3 regions of the Pseudocitrobacter cyperus genome follow, and region 1 is predicted to be linked to each of the others. Evidence: predicted binding sites of a transcription regulator. Region 1 holds the regulator's gene; each other region holds the start of a gene.

Region 1 (4,491 bases):
TACCGCGAATGAGAAAATTATCGGCAGGCCATTCTCCACGCGCATTCTGGCCCCAGGCCTCCTTCAGCCACTCCCGGTTGGACTCGAATCCCCCGGCGGCGAGTACGCAGGTTTTGGCCGTAATGCGCTCCTCTCCTGCCAGTGCAGCGACAAATTCGCCATTTTGCAGCTCCAGCGCCTGAACCGGGGTGTTATAGCGAATTTGCACGCCCAGTTTCTCCGCGCTGCGATAATAAGCATTCATCAGCGCTTTACCGCCGCCCATAAAAAAGGCGTTAGTCCGCGCGACATGCAGTGCGCCCGAAAGTGGGGGCTGGAAGTTAACGCCATGCTGGCGCATCCAGTCCCGGCAGTGCGATGAGGTGCGGATCACTAAACGTGCCAACGACTCGTTAGTGTTTCCTTCGGTAACACGCCACAGATCCTGCCAGAACTCCTCTTCGGGGTAGCTCTCCACCAGCACATCCTGTGGGGCGTCATGCATACAGCGCAAATTGCGGGTATGCTGGGAATTACCGCCGCGCCATTCACGAGGCGCGGCCTCAAGCAGCAGCACAGAAGCGCCGGCCTCGCGAGCGGTCAGTGCGGCACACAATGCCGCATTGCCTCCGCCGATCACCAGAACATCAACCATTGTCGACTCCATTACTATTTAACTAATTGTTAAATTTGTAATTGAAATGTATATGCTTGATGCGCGTTGCCGCTATGGCCTCTTGCTAAAGAGGCCTTTAGTTAACGTAAAGGGTTGCGCCTGGCCACGCGCCGGCTTGCGTGAGCTCTCGCATTACTTTGCTGAGTATTACGCGGGTTGCGAGACCAGCCGGAGAGAGTTCATCATCAGAGAGGCTGACCAGAAAGTTGGGGCGACTAAGGACTGGATTTTGGACATCGATCACTCTGAGTGCTTCGTGGTCGAGGTGGGATATCGCCGCCCCAGGCTGTAATGTGGCGCCAAGGCCGCTGCGTACCGCCTGCATCAGCAAGGCCAGGCCATCTATTTCGGTGACGACTTCCGGGGTCAGTCCGTGCTCCTGGGCAATGGCTTCAAGCCTGCCACGCAGGCCATGCCCCTGGCTTGGCATAATCAGCGGAATGTTTGCCAGTTGGGCAGGCGAGATACCGTCAGAGGAAATATCAGCCAGAAGGGCATGGGTGCCAATCAGGAAAAGTCTTTCTTCAAGAATCGGTCTTGCGCTCCAGCGCACAATTTTATCCTTCTGAAAAACAATCGCTAAATCAATCTGACGGGTGTTGATCATGCGTTCGAGGTTTCCGGAGAGACTTTCCACAACATGCAAACGAACGTCAGGGTAGCTTTCGCGCATCGCGTTGATAAAAGGCATGCCAAGCACGGAGGCGGTACTGGGCGCCATGCCTACGCTGATATGTCCGGAAAGACGCGCTTCGCGTGCGGCGAGCACCGCGTCATCGGCATGACGAAGCGCCAGTTGCGCCTGCGAGTAAAAAGCCAGCCCGGCGCTGGTGGGGGTGACGCCTCTGGAGGTGCGTTGCAACAGGCGTATGGAGAGGTCGTTTTCCAGTCGCGTCATCTGCTGGCTGAGCGCCGAGACGCCAATATTCAGATCGAGCGCCGCGCTGCCCATGCTTCCGGTCTCCACGATGCGGACGAAATATCGTAACTGTCGAAGTTCCATTTCCCTCTCCGGTACCTTAGTGTTTACATTAAAGTAACATTACGCCGAAGTGTGGAGGGTAAGCAACAGGCAATAAAAAAGCCAACCTGTTGGTTGGCTTTAGTAAAACAGTGACGACTATTTTTCTACCGCGTCGTGGGCGTGTTCATCTTCGCGGCAGTCACCCTCTGCACAGTGACCATACAGGTACAGGCTGTGGTTCGTTAAGCGAATGCCGTGTTTTGACGCGATTTCACGCTGGCGGGCTTCAATGGAATCATCGCTAAATTCAATCACTTTGCCGCAGTCGAGGCAGATCAGGTGATCGTGGTGATGCTGTTGGGTAAGTTCGAAAACGGACTTACCCCCTTCAAAGTTATGGCGCGTTACGATGCCCGCGTCATCAAACTGGTTAAGTACGCGATAGACGGTCGCCAGACCAATCTCTTCACCCATGTCGATCAGGCGTTTATATAAGTCTTCCGCGCTGACATGGTGATTGTCTGGTTCCTGAAGCACTTCCAGGATCTTTAACCGGGGAAGTGTGACTTTCAGGCCAGCCTTCTTTAATGCGGTATTGTTGTCAGTCATGCGGAATCTGTCCTGTTGCTAAACGATTGACTTCCCAACAGGGAAGTATCATAGAGAGTGCACCGGGTATAATGCGTCTCATTATAGAATGACCCTTTCTAAATGAAAACAGCAAGCCCTGGGCGAGTAAAGATTTCAAAAACGAGGCTTAACTAGCAAACCCGCTAAATTCTGCAGGTATTGTACAGATATGCGTTCAAAAGTTAAAAATTTGTAGCTATTATTTTGATTGCTTCTACCTATTAATGCGGCGTAATTTAACAATCACGCCGCATTAATGCTTAAGCGTTTTTGATCTCTTCCAGATGCAGCTCTTCAGAAACCTGTTTCACCCATTTTTCAACGCGTTCAGCGGTCAGTTCCGGCTGACGGTCTTCATCGATGGCCAGACCGACGAAATGGTCGTCATCGGCCAGTCCTTTGGAGGCTTCAAAGTGGTAGCCCGCAGTCGGCCAGTGACCAACGATGGTCGCGCCGCGCGGTTCGATGATGTCGCGGATAGTCCCCAGCGCATCACAGAAATATTCCGCATAATCTTCCTGGTCGCCGCAGCCGAACAGGGCAACCAGTTTGCCGTTGAAATCGACTTCTTCCAGCGTTGGGAAGAAATCATCCCAGTCACACTGCGCTTCGCCGTAGTACCAGGTCGGAATGCCCAGCAGCAAAATGTCGAATGCAGCCAGGTCTTCTTTGCTGCTCTTGGCAATGTCATGCACGTCGGCAACGTCTTTACCAAGCTGTTTCTGAATCATTTTTGCAATATTTTCGGTATTGCCGGTGTCACTACCAAAGAAGATGCCAACGATTGCCATGAGTTAAATAACCTCTTGAAACTTAATGATATGGTGGTGGCGTATTGCCCACAGATAAGGGCAATCATAGCAGAACAGAGAAAGGTGCGGAATCAGCAATCGTACCGGACTGCACTCTCTGCTACATGAAAGTGGGGTTTTGCGAAATTTTCAGACCTTTTCCTGCTCGTGAAGCAGGGCTAACTGGCTCATCAGAATCTCTTCGATAAGCTCACTGCGACTCATATCACGCGCTGCCGCCAGCTCGTTCAGAGCGTCAACGGCATCATTGTTCAGTTTCAGCTCGACGCGCTTCAGGCCGCGAACTTTATCGCGTTTTAATTGATTACGCTTATTGATGCGCAACTGCTCGTCACGCGAAAGCGGATTGGTTTTGGGTCTTCCCGGCCGACGCTCATTTGCGAACAAATCTAATGTCGTGCGGTCCGTTTGTTCTTTTGCCATGATTCAGAGTGACTTCGGGGAAACAAGCTACCGGGAAACGCCCGGTGCAGACAGCGCGCAATCATACATCAGTGCAACCGACACGCCAACGACCACGGCCATAATGGCGCGCGGTCGTTGAGTTTTTAATCAGTCTGCTAAATATCGGCGAATAGCGCGCAGCACCGCATCAGGTTTTTCTGCATGTACCCAGTGGCCTGCGCCAGCGATGACATGCGCACGAGCCTGCGGGAACTGCGAAAGCAGAGCATCGCGATAATCTTCAGTAACATACGGGGAATTACCGCCAGGAATAAACAGCGCCGGATGATCCCACGCCGGAATGGGTTCCCAGCCGACGATATGCGGGTACTGATCCCACAGCACCGGAACGTTAAAGCGCCACGCGCCGTCGACAAACGATTTCAGCAGGAACTGAATCACGCCTTCTTCCGCCAGATGCTCGCGCATCAGCGCTGCCGCCTGCTGACGGGTGGCGACGCCCGCCTGGGTAACGGCATTGATGGCGGCGAAAATCTCATCATGACGACGAACGTGATAATCCACGGGGGCGATATCGATAGCCACCAACCGCGCAATGCGCTCCGGAGCCAGCGCAGTAAGCGCCATCACCGCTTTGCCACCCATCGAATGCCCAATTACCGTTGCTTTTTCAATATGATGGGCATCAAGCGTGTCCAGCAGATCCTGCGCCATCGCCGGATAGTTCATCTCGTCAGAACGCGGCGAAAGGCCATGGTTACGCATATCCACTTGCAGGATGTCGTGGTCGGCCACCAGGTCGCGCGCCAGCACGCCGAGGTTATCCAGGCTGCCAAACAGGCCATGAACGAGAAGGATGGGGGAATTATTGTGCTGGTTTTGTGCAGATTGCGTTCGGGTATTCAATTTCATAGCAAAGTTCTTTTTTTCGCTCTGTCGGGTTAGGGTATTATGTTGGACATTCTCACGTTCAGGGGCAAGATACGATTTTTATCCCATTTTTGCCGCTATCCTGGTATGACGCT
Region 2 (4,491 bases), on a different contig from region 1:
TGGTCTGGCGCGGCAATGGCCTGCACATCCTCAACGATCGCCCCTATCGCATCACGCGCGGCGATCTCTTCTATATCCGGGCGGAAGATAAACATGCATACGCCTCGGTTAACGATCTGGTTTTGCAGAATATTATCTACTGCCCCGAGCGGCTGAAGCTTAACCTTGACTGGCAAAACTACCTGCCTGGCCTGAACGGCAGCGCCTGGACGCCGCACTGGCGAATCGGTAGCACCGGTATGGCCCATACCCGGCAAATAATCACTCAACTGGAACATGAAAGCCGCAAGGATGAACCATTAGCCAACGAGATGGCGGAGTTGCTGTTTGCGCAACTGGTGGTCTCCTTTAAACGTTATCGGTATGCGACCGATAATCTCGACGCGACGCAGAGCGAAGCGTTGCTGGACAGGCTGCTCACCGCGCTTTCCGGCAGCCTGAATCGCCCCTTCTCACTGGAGCAGTTTTGTTCGCAGGAGGGGTGCAGTGAACGCGCGTTGCGCCAGCAGTTTCGTCAGCAGACGGGGATGACAGTGAATCACTATTTGCGCCAGTTGCGCATCTGTCACGCGCAGTACCTTTTGCAGCATACAGAATTGATGATCGGAGAAGTTGCGATGCAGTGTGGTTTTGAGGACAGTAACTACTTTTCGGTGGTGTTTAACCGCGAGGTAGGAATGACGCCAGGGCACTGGCGTCATCGTACCGGAGTGATTGCCTGATTAACTGGCCATCCCCAGCCCTACAATATTCGCCGCGATGATAATCACCACGCAGCCGACGCTCAGCACACCCACCGGGCGGCGACCCGCGTTGTTCCACTCTTTCAGTATCAGCCCCACCAGGCCACCGCACAGTACGTAGAAGCTCATGTGCAGCATCCAGCTAATGTATTCATATTGCGCCGGGATTTTGGCGTGGCCCCAGGCATAAAAGAAGAACTGCAAATACCACATCAGGCCGCCCAACGCGGAGAGTAATACGTTGGTAATGATCAGCGGTTTTGCCAGCGAGAAGTCAGCTTTTACTGACAACGTTTTCACTTTTGCCAGACGGATAAAGCAGAATCCGAGATTGATCAGCGCGCCGCCTCCCATGATTACGACATAGCTTGGCAGTGCGACGTAAAGGGGAGCGACGCCCAGCGCTGCGGCTGCTTCGTGCATAGGTTTTGCGGCGCTCATCGCAAATGACATCCCCGCTGAGAAGATGCCACACATTACCGCCAGCAGCAGCCCTTTCCTGAGGTTAAAGTCTTCCGCTTTAATGCCCATGTTGCGCTCTTTCAACTGACCCGCGCGGGTGACTATCCCTACGCCAATCAGCGCCACCAGTACGCCCAGCAGCGTCATGCGACCGCCTTTGGTATTGATGAGCACATCAAAGCTGCCGTTCAGAATCGGCGTCATCAGCGTGCCGACAATCAACGTAATGCCAATTGCTATTCCAATGCCCATCGACATGCCCAGATAGCGCATCGTCAGGCCATAGTTGATATTGCCAATGCCCCACATGGCGCCGAACAGGAACACCGGCAGCAGGGTTGTGGCGTTAAAGGAGCCGTAATAGGCCCAGAAATCAGGTAACAGCAGGGCACTGATTGTCCAGGGAAGGATAAGCCACGACACGATGCCGCCAACAGACCACATTGTCTCCCAGGACCAGTGTTTGACCTTCTTGAAAGGGGCATAGAAACAGGCTGCACTGGCTGCGCCTATCAGATGCCAGAAAATGCCCATCATAATCGCATTATTCATTATTGTTTCCTCAACGGTTTATTGTTGGTTCAGGCTTCCTGCCAACTCGTTGAGCTTAAAAAGTATGCGATTTAATAACCTTCCGTTAATTGCCACGACGAGTCAAAAAATGACCATCAGAGCAATATTGAAGTGAGTCGCTTCACATTTTTGCATGATGTCCGGAAAGCGAGACGATTCTGCCTTTTTCATTGATAGGTCTGGCTTTTTCGCTCTGTAAGCCCCTAAAAATCAGATACATAACTGAAAGTTATAACCTTATAAAAACTACGGCATTGATAATCATTTTCAATATCATTTAATTAACTATAATGAACCAACTGCTTACGCGGCGTTAACACTTTGCCGCCCGACAATAATGGAGAAGATTATGAGCTATACCCTGCCATCACTGCCTTATGCATACGATGCTCTGGAACCGCACTTCGATAAGCAGACGATGGAAATCCATCACACTAAACACCACCAGACCTATGTGAACAACGCGAATACCGCGCTGGAAAGCCTGCCGGAGTTCGCTTCTCTGTCTGCTGAAGAGCTGATCACCAAACTGGATCAGATCCCGGCTGAAAAAAGAACGTTCCTGCGCAACAACGCTGGCGGCCACGCTAACCACAGCCTGTTCTGGAAAGGCCTGAAAAAAGGCACTACCCTGCAGGGAGACCTGAAAGCGGCTATCGAGCGCGATTTCGGCTCTGTTGAGAAATTTAAAGAAGAATTCGAAAAAGCGGCAGCAACCCGTTTCGGTTCCGGTTGGGCATGGCTGGTGCTGAAAGGCGACAAACTGGCTGTTGTTTCCACCGCAAACCAGGACTCCCCGCTGATGGGTGAAGCTATCTCTGGCGCCTCTGGCTTCCCGATTGTGGGCCTGGACGTTTGGGAACACGCTTACTACCTGAAATTCCAGAACCGCCGCCCGGACTACATCAAAGAGTTCTGGAACGTGGTGAACTGGGACGAAGCGGCTGCACGTTTCGCGGCTAAAAAATAAGTCTTATTTGACCCAGCCTTACTGTATGGTGAGGCGCTAAAGCCCCTGCAAGGTACACCTGCAGGGGCTTTTTTTGGGTCTGGATATGTTAAGGAGCGTACTGCTGTTAAACATGACGTGTTGTTTTAATCTGTTTGGGTAATTATTTTTATTCATATCACAAATATTTTTACCTGATGATCACAGGATCGTTTTCAGTTGCGCAAGGAAAATCTGCTAGCATATACAAATATATTTTTCCTTTGGCAGAGTGCCATGGTTTTTTGATTTGTGGCACTCCAGCTAAGATATTGTATTTCATCTTAAGAAATACAAAAAATAATTACCAATATATACGCAAAGAATAACTAATAAAAATATATAAATAATCCATATAATGATCTATTTACTATTTTATTCATTGACTTAAGATACTTTTCAGTTTCGATGCATTTATATTATTATTTATTTTGAGTTTTTGTTTTATTTCGGTGAATATGTTTTTCATTTATTAGTTTCATATTTTTGAAATGCTTCTAAATTTTAATTAAAAGTAAATGATGCTATTGTATTAAATTCATATGGATATTAGTTTTAGCAACAGTGCCTTCGGCATGTTTTTAACTCTATTAATATGGATATTATTTTATGAAAAAAGCGCTTCTTCTCTTTTTACCTCTGGTGGCGACCAGCGCTCATGCAGTATATGTCGACGTTCGTCATGAGTATCTGGATGATAGTAAAGCTAATTATGACCGTGCTTATATCTCCCATCGCTTTGGGAATGGCTTCGGCTTTGCTATTGAAGCTATTGCGAAATCAGGCGGTGATGATACTGACCGTCCGTTTAACGATATGGAGACGCAGGGCAATGAATATACTGTAAGCTATCAGTTTAAAACCGGCGATGTTGCCTGGCAGCCCGGTTTTGTACTGGAGGCGGGTAACGGTTATTCGAACTATAAACCCTATTTACGAGCGACCTGGACACTCAATGAGAGTTGGTGGTTGGGTGCTCGTTACCGTTTTGAATATGTTCGCCGCTCTTCCGATGATCGCGAAGACGATAAGATTAACCGTATGGATGTCTGGGCCGGATATAAATGGAATAACTTTGACTGGACGCTGGAGGGTATCTATAAAAAAGCCGATAAATATGACCAGTTTGATAATGGTAAAACTAATTATGAATACAATTTCAGAACGGCATATCTTATTGGCCAATGGTCTCCGTTTGTTGAAGTCGGTAACGTCTCCGTAAGAAGTACCAGCGACGAACGTCAAACGCGTTTCCGTGTCGGTATTGGTTATACTTTCTGATAATTAATTCCTCTGCTTTTGCTTTTACTTTTCTTTTTTCGGTTATCCTTGCGGATAACCGATTTTTTTGCCCCTGCATAAGTGAGAGGGGCTTTTGTTTTACATGACGCCGAGCAGGCGCGGCAAGAACAGGGTTAATTCAGGCAGGTAGGTAATCATGAGCAGTACGCCGATAATTGCAATGTAGAACGGCATCAGGGGCTTCAATACCTCTTCCACTTTTACCTTCCCGACACTTGCCCCCACGTACAATCCGCTGCCGACGGGGGGCGTGATGGTGCCGATCGCCAGGTTGTAGATCATGATGATGCCGAAGTGAACCGGATCAACCCCCAGTTTCACCATAATCGGCAATAAGATAGGTGTGAAGATCAGAATGGCCGGGCCAATATCCATAAACGCGCCGATAATCAACAGGAAGATTGTGATAACCAGTAAAATCAG
Region 3 (4,491 bases), on a different contig from region 1:
GAAACTGACTGAGTCGCTGGAAAAAGCCATCAACGGCACGCTGAGCAAAACCGAACTGGAAGACCTCTATCTTCCGTATAAACAAAAACGTCGCACGCGCGGGCAAATCGCCATTGAAGCCGGGCTCGAGCCGCTGGCTGAGCTGCTGTGGAACGAACCGTCACATGACCCGGAAACGGAAGCGGCCAAATTTATCGACGCCGACAAAGGCGTGGCCGACACCAAAGCCGCGCTGGATGGCGCTCGCTACATTCTGATGGAGCGTTTTGCCGAAGACGCCGCCCTGCTGGCGAAAGTGCGTGACTATTTGTGGAAAAACGCCCACATCGTGGCGACCGTGGTGGCAGGCAAAGAGGAAGAAGGTGCGAAGTTCCGCGACTACTTCGACCATCACGAACCGATTTCTACCGTGCCGTCCCACCGCGCGCTGGCAATGTTCCGCGGCCGCAACGAAGGTGTTCTGCAACTCTCTTTAAATGCCGACCCGCAGTTCGACGAGCCGCCGAAAGAGAGCCACGGCGAACAGATTATTATGAACCACCTCGACTTGCGCCTGAACAACGCCCCGGCGGATAGCTGGCGCAAAGGTGTCGTAAGCTGGACATGGCGCATTAAGGTGCTGATGCATCTGGAAACCGAACTGATGGGCACCGTGCGTGAACGCGCGGAAGACGAAGCAATTAACGTCTTCGCCCGTAACCTGCACGACCTGCTGATGGCCGCGCCTGCGGGCCTGCGCGCAACAATGGGCCTCGATCCTGGCCTGCGTACCGGCGTGAAAGTCGCTGTGGTCGATGGTACCGGGAAACTGGTCGCCACCGACACCATCTACCCGCATACCGGGCAGGCGGCGAAAGCAGCCGTTGCGGTGGCGGCGCTGTGCGAGAAGCACAACGTTGAACTGGTCGCGATCGGTAACGGCACCGCCTCCCGCGAGACAGAACGCTTCTTCCTCGATGTGCAAAAACAGTTCCCGAAAGTGACGGCGCAGAAAGTGATCGTCAGCGAAGCGGGCGCATCCGTTTACTCGGCCTCCGAACTGGCGGCGCTGGAGTTCCCGGATCTCGACGTCTCCCTGCGCGGCGCAGTATCTATCGCCCGCCGCCTTCAGGATCCTTTAGCAGAACTGGTGAAAATCGATCCGAAATCCATCGGCGTCGGCCAGTATCAGCATGACGTCAGCCAGACCTCGCTGGCGCGTAAGCTGGATGCGGTAGTGGAAGACTGCGTAAACGCCGTCGGCGTTGACCTCAATACCGCTTCCGTACCGCTGCTGACCCGCGTAGCAGGCCTGACGCGCATGATGGCGCAGAATATTGTCAGTTGGCGTGATGAGAACGGTCAGTTCCAGAACCGCCAGCAGTTGCTGAAAGTGAGCCGCCTGGGGCCGAAAGCCTTTGAACAGTGCGCAGGCTTCCTGCGTATCAACCACGGCGATAACCCACTGGACGCCTCTACGGTGCACCCGGAAGCCTACCCGGTGGTTGAGCGTATTCTGGCGGCCACGCAGCAGGCGCTGAAAGATCTGATGGGCAACAGCAGCGAGCTGCGTAACCTGAAGGCCTCTGAGTTTACCGACGAGCGTTTTGGCGTACCGACGGTCAGCGATATCATCAAAGAGCTGGAAAAGCCGGGTCGTGACCCGCGCCCTGAGTTTAAAACCGCGAAATTCGCCGATGGCGTCGAAACCATGAACGACCTGCTACCAGGAATGATTCTGGAAGGCGCAGTCACCAACGTCACCAACTTCGGTGCGTTTGTGGATATCGGCGTCCATCAGGATGGTCTCGTCCACATCTCTTCACTGGCGGATAAGTTTGTGGAAGACCCGCACACCGTAGTGAAAGCCGGGGATATCGTGAAAGTGAAGGTGCTGGAAGTAGACCTGCCACGTAAACGTATCGCGCTGACCATGCGTCTGGACGAGCAGCCGGGTGAAACGAACGCCCGTCGCGGCGGTAACAGCAATGAACGCAGCCAGGGCAATCGCCCGGCAGCGAAAGCGGCTAAACCGCGTGGTCGTGATGCGCAACCGGCGGGCAACAGCGCAATGATGGATGCACTGGCGGCGGCGATGGGGAAAAAACGCTAAATCGTGCGGTTTGTTTTGCCGGGTGGCGCTGACGCTTACCCGGCCTACAAAATATAAACGTCTGTAAGCCCGATTTCGCCATCGGGCTTTTTATTTCGGAAATATATTAAACGTTTTTATATTTAGCATTATTATCACCGCATTAACATTCAACGAAATAAACAAACATCCGGTTTACCCGAATTGTTTTGCGCCAAATCAACTTTGCGCCACTTTATTCTCAGAAAGAACATTCGGTCACATTTTATCTATTGAAGATACAAACTATTCTCATTATCATCGTATTGTAGATTAATTAACCTCTCTCATGTTCGCGCGCCTTTCCGTTCGTTTCTGTTGAACCCGCGCGACAGTGACTCGCGATGATATAAGTAGGCCCTATGCAATTTACTCCTGATAGTGCATGGAAAATCACTGGCTTCTCCCGTGACATCAGCCCGGCATGGCGTCAGAAACTGCTGTCGCTCGGCATGTTGCCCGGCTCCTCTTTCCAGGTTGTGCGTGTCGCGCCATTAGGCGATCCCATTCATATTGAAACGCGTCGAGTCAGTTTAGTCCTACGCAAAAAAGATTTGGAATTTCTGGATCTTGAATCCGTTTCTCGTTAATCCGATTTAGCTGTTATAGAGTTCACAAAAATGAAAAAACTAACCATTGGCTTAATTGGTAATCCTAATTCCGGCAAGACAACATTATTCAATCAATTAACCGGTGCGCGTCAGCGCGTAGGTAACTGGTCTGGGGTGACGGTCGAGCGTAAAGAAGGGTCGTTTTCAACCACCGATCACAGCGTGACGCTGGTCGACCTGCCAGGGACTTACTCCCTGACCACTATCTCCTCGCAAACCTCGCTCGATGAGCAAATCGCCTGCCACTATATTTTGAGCGGCGACGCTGACCTGCTGATTAACGTCGTCGATGCCTCCAACCTTGAGCGCAACCTCTACCTGACGCTGCAACTGCTGGAGCTTGGCATCCCCTGCATCGTGGCGCTCAACATGCTGGATATCGCTGAGAAACAGCAAATCCGCATTGATATCGACGCCCTCTCCGCGCGTCTGGGTTGCCCGGTGGTTCCGCTGGTATCCACGCGTGGCCGCGGGATCGACGCCCTGAAGCTGGCGGTTGACCGCTATCAAAGCAACGATGAAATTGAACTGGTGCACTACGCCGCCCCGCTGTTGCGCGAAGCTGAAAATCTGGCGCGCGCAATGCCGGAAGCTATCCCGGTAAAACAGCGCCACTGGCTCGGCATGCAGATGCTGGAAGGCGATATCTACAGCCGCGCCTATGCGGGTGAAGCGGCGGATAAGCTGGATATCGCATTCGCGAATCTAAGTGACGAACTGGATGACCCGGCGCTACATATCGCTGATGCGCGCTACCAGAGCATCTCCGCAATTTGCGACAGTGTGAGCAATACGCTGACCGCCGAGCCAAGCCGCTTTACCGCTGCCGTGGATAAAATCGTGCTCAATCGCGTACTGGGATTGCCGATTTTCCTGTTTGTGATGTACCTGATGTTCCTGCTGGCGATTAACATAGGCGGCGCGTTACAACCTATTTTCGATGGCGGCTCCGTCGCTATCTTTATTCACGGTATCCAGTGGATTGGCGCAACGCTGCACTTCCCGGAATGGCTGACAATTTTCCTCGCCCAGGGGATTGGCGGCGGGATCAATACCGTGCTGCCGTTAGTGCCACAAATCGGCATGATGTATCTGTTCCTCTCCTTCCTTGAGGACTCCGGCTACATGGCGCGTGCGGCATTTGTCATGGATCGTTTGATGCAATCACTGGGGCTGCCGGGCAAATCCTTTGTGCCGCTGATTGTTGGCTTCGGCTGTAACGTGCCTTCCGTGATGGGCGCACGCACGCTGGATGCCCCACGTGAACGTCTGATGACCATCATGATGGCGCCGTTTATGTCCTGCGGCGCACGTCTGGCAATCTTCGCCGTCTTCGCGGCGGCCTTCTTTGGTCAGCAGGGCGCGCTGGCGGTGTTCTCGCTTTACGTGCTGGGGATCGTGATGGCGATCCTGACCGGTCTGATGCTGAAATACACTATCATGCGCGGTGAAGCGTCACCGTTCGTGATGGAGCTGCCGGTTTATCACATCCCGCATCTGAAGAGCCTGTTTATCCAGACCTGGCAGCGCCTGAAAGGCTTTGTGGTTCGTGCCGGTAAAGTCATCGTGATTGTCAGTATTTTCCTGAGCGCCCTGAACAGCTTCTCGCTGAGCGGCCAGGCGGTCGATAACATCAACGACTCCGCCCTTGCGTCAGTGAGCCGTCAGTTAACGCCGCTGTTGAAACCGATTGGTGTGCATGAAGACAACTGGCAGGCAGCGGTTGGCCTGTTCACCGGGGCGATGGCGAAAGAAGTGGTGGTCGGTACG

The links. Region 1 encodes Fur, which represses iron uptake genes when iron is present. Its sites were predicted from a motif close to ATAATAATGAGAACNACTATCAA; they were not measured.
Region 2: the regulator Fur is predicted to act here: its motif matches at 2,033-2,055, upstream of sodA (superoxide dismutase [Mn]).
Region 3: the regulator Fur is predicted to act here: its motif matches at 2,350-2,372, upstream of feoA (ferrous iron transporter A).

What each region holds. Positions count from the first base shown of each region.
Region 1 covers NZ_JAYMYY010000001.1:1,368,529-1,373,019, reverse strand. Annotated here, with positions in the region: gene tcuA (FAD-dependent tricarballylate dehydrogenase TcuA) at 1-634, opposite strand, end outside; gene tcuR (tricarballylate utilization LysR family transcriptional regulator TcuR) at 732-1,658, opposite strand; gene fur (ferric iron uptake transcriptional regulator) at 1,776-2,228, opposite strand; gene fldA (flavodoxin FldA) at 2,510-3,040, opposite strand; gene ybfE (LexA regulated protein) at 3,191-3,484, opposite strand; gene ybfF (esterase) at 3,614-4,378, opposite strand.
Region 2 covers NZ_JAYMYY010000011.1:56,541-61,031, reverse strand. Annotated here, with positions in the region: gene rhaR (HTH-type transcriptional activator RhaR) at 1-722, shown strand, start outside; gene rhaT (L-rhamnose/proton symporter RhaT) at 723-1,757, opposite strand; gene sodA (superoxide dismutase [Mn]) at 2,128-2,748, shown strand; gene VSR74_RS21970 (oligogalacturonate-specific porin KdgM family protein) at 3,376-4,047, shown strand; gene VSR74_RS21965 (TRAP transporter large permease) at 4,147-4,491, opposite strand, start outside.
Region 3 covers NZ_JAYMYY010000005.1:376,829-381,319, reverse strand. Annotated here, with positions in the region: gene VSR74_RS17605 (Tex family protein) at 1-2,092, shown strand, start outside; gene feoA (ferrous iron transporter A) at 2,473-2,700, shown strand; gene feoB (Fe(2+) transporter permease subunit FeoB) at 2,731-4,491, shown strand, end outside.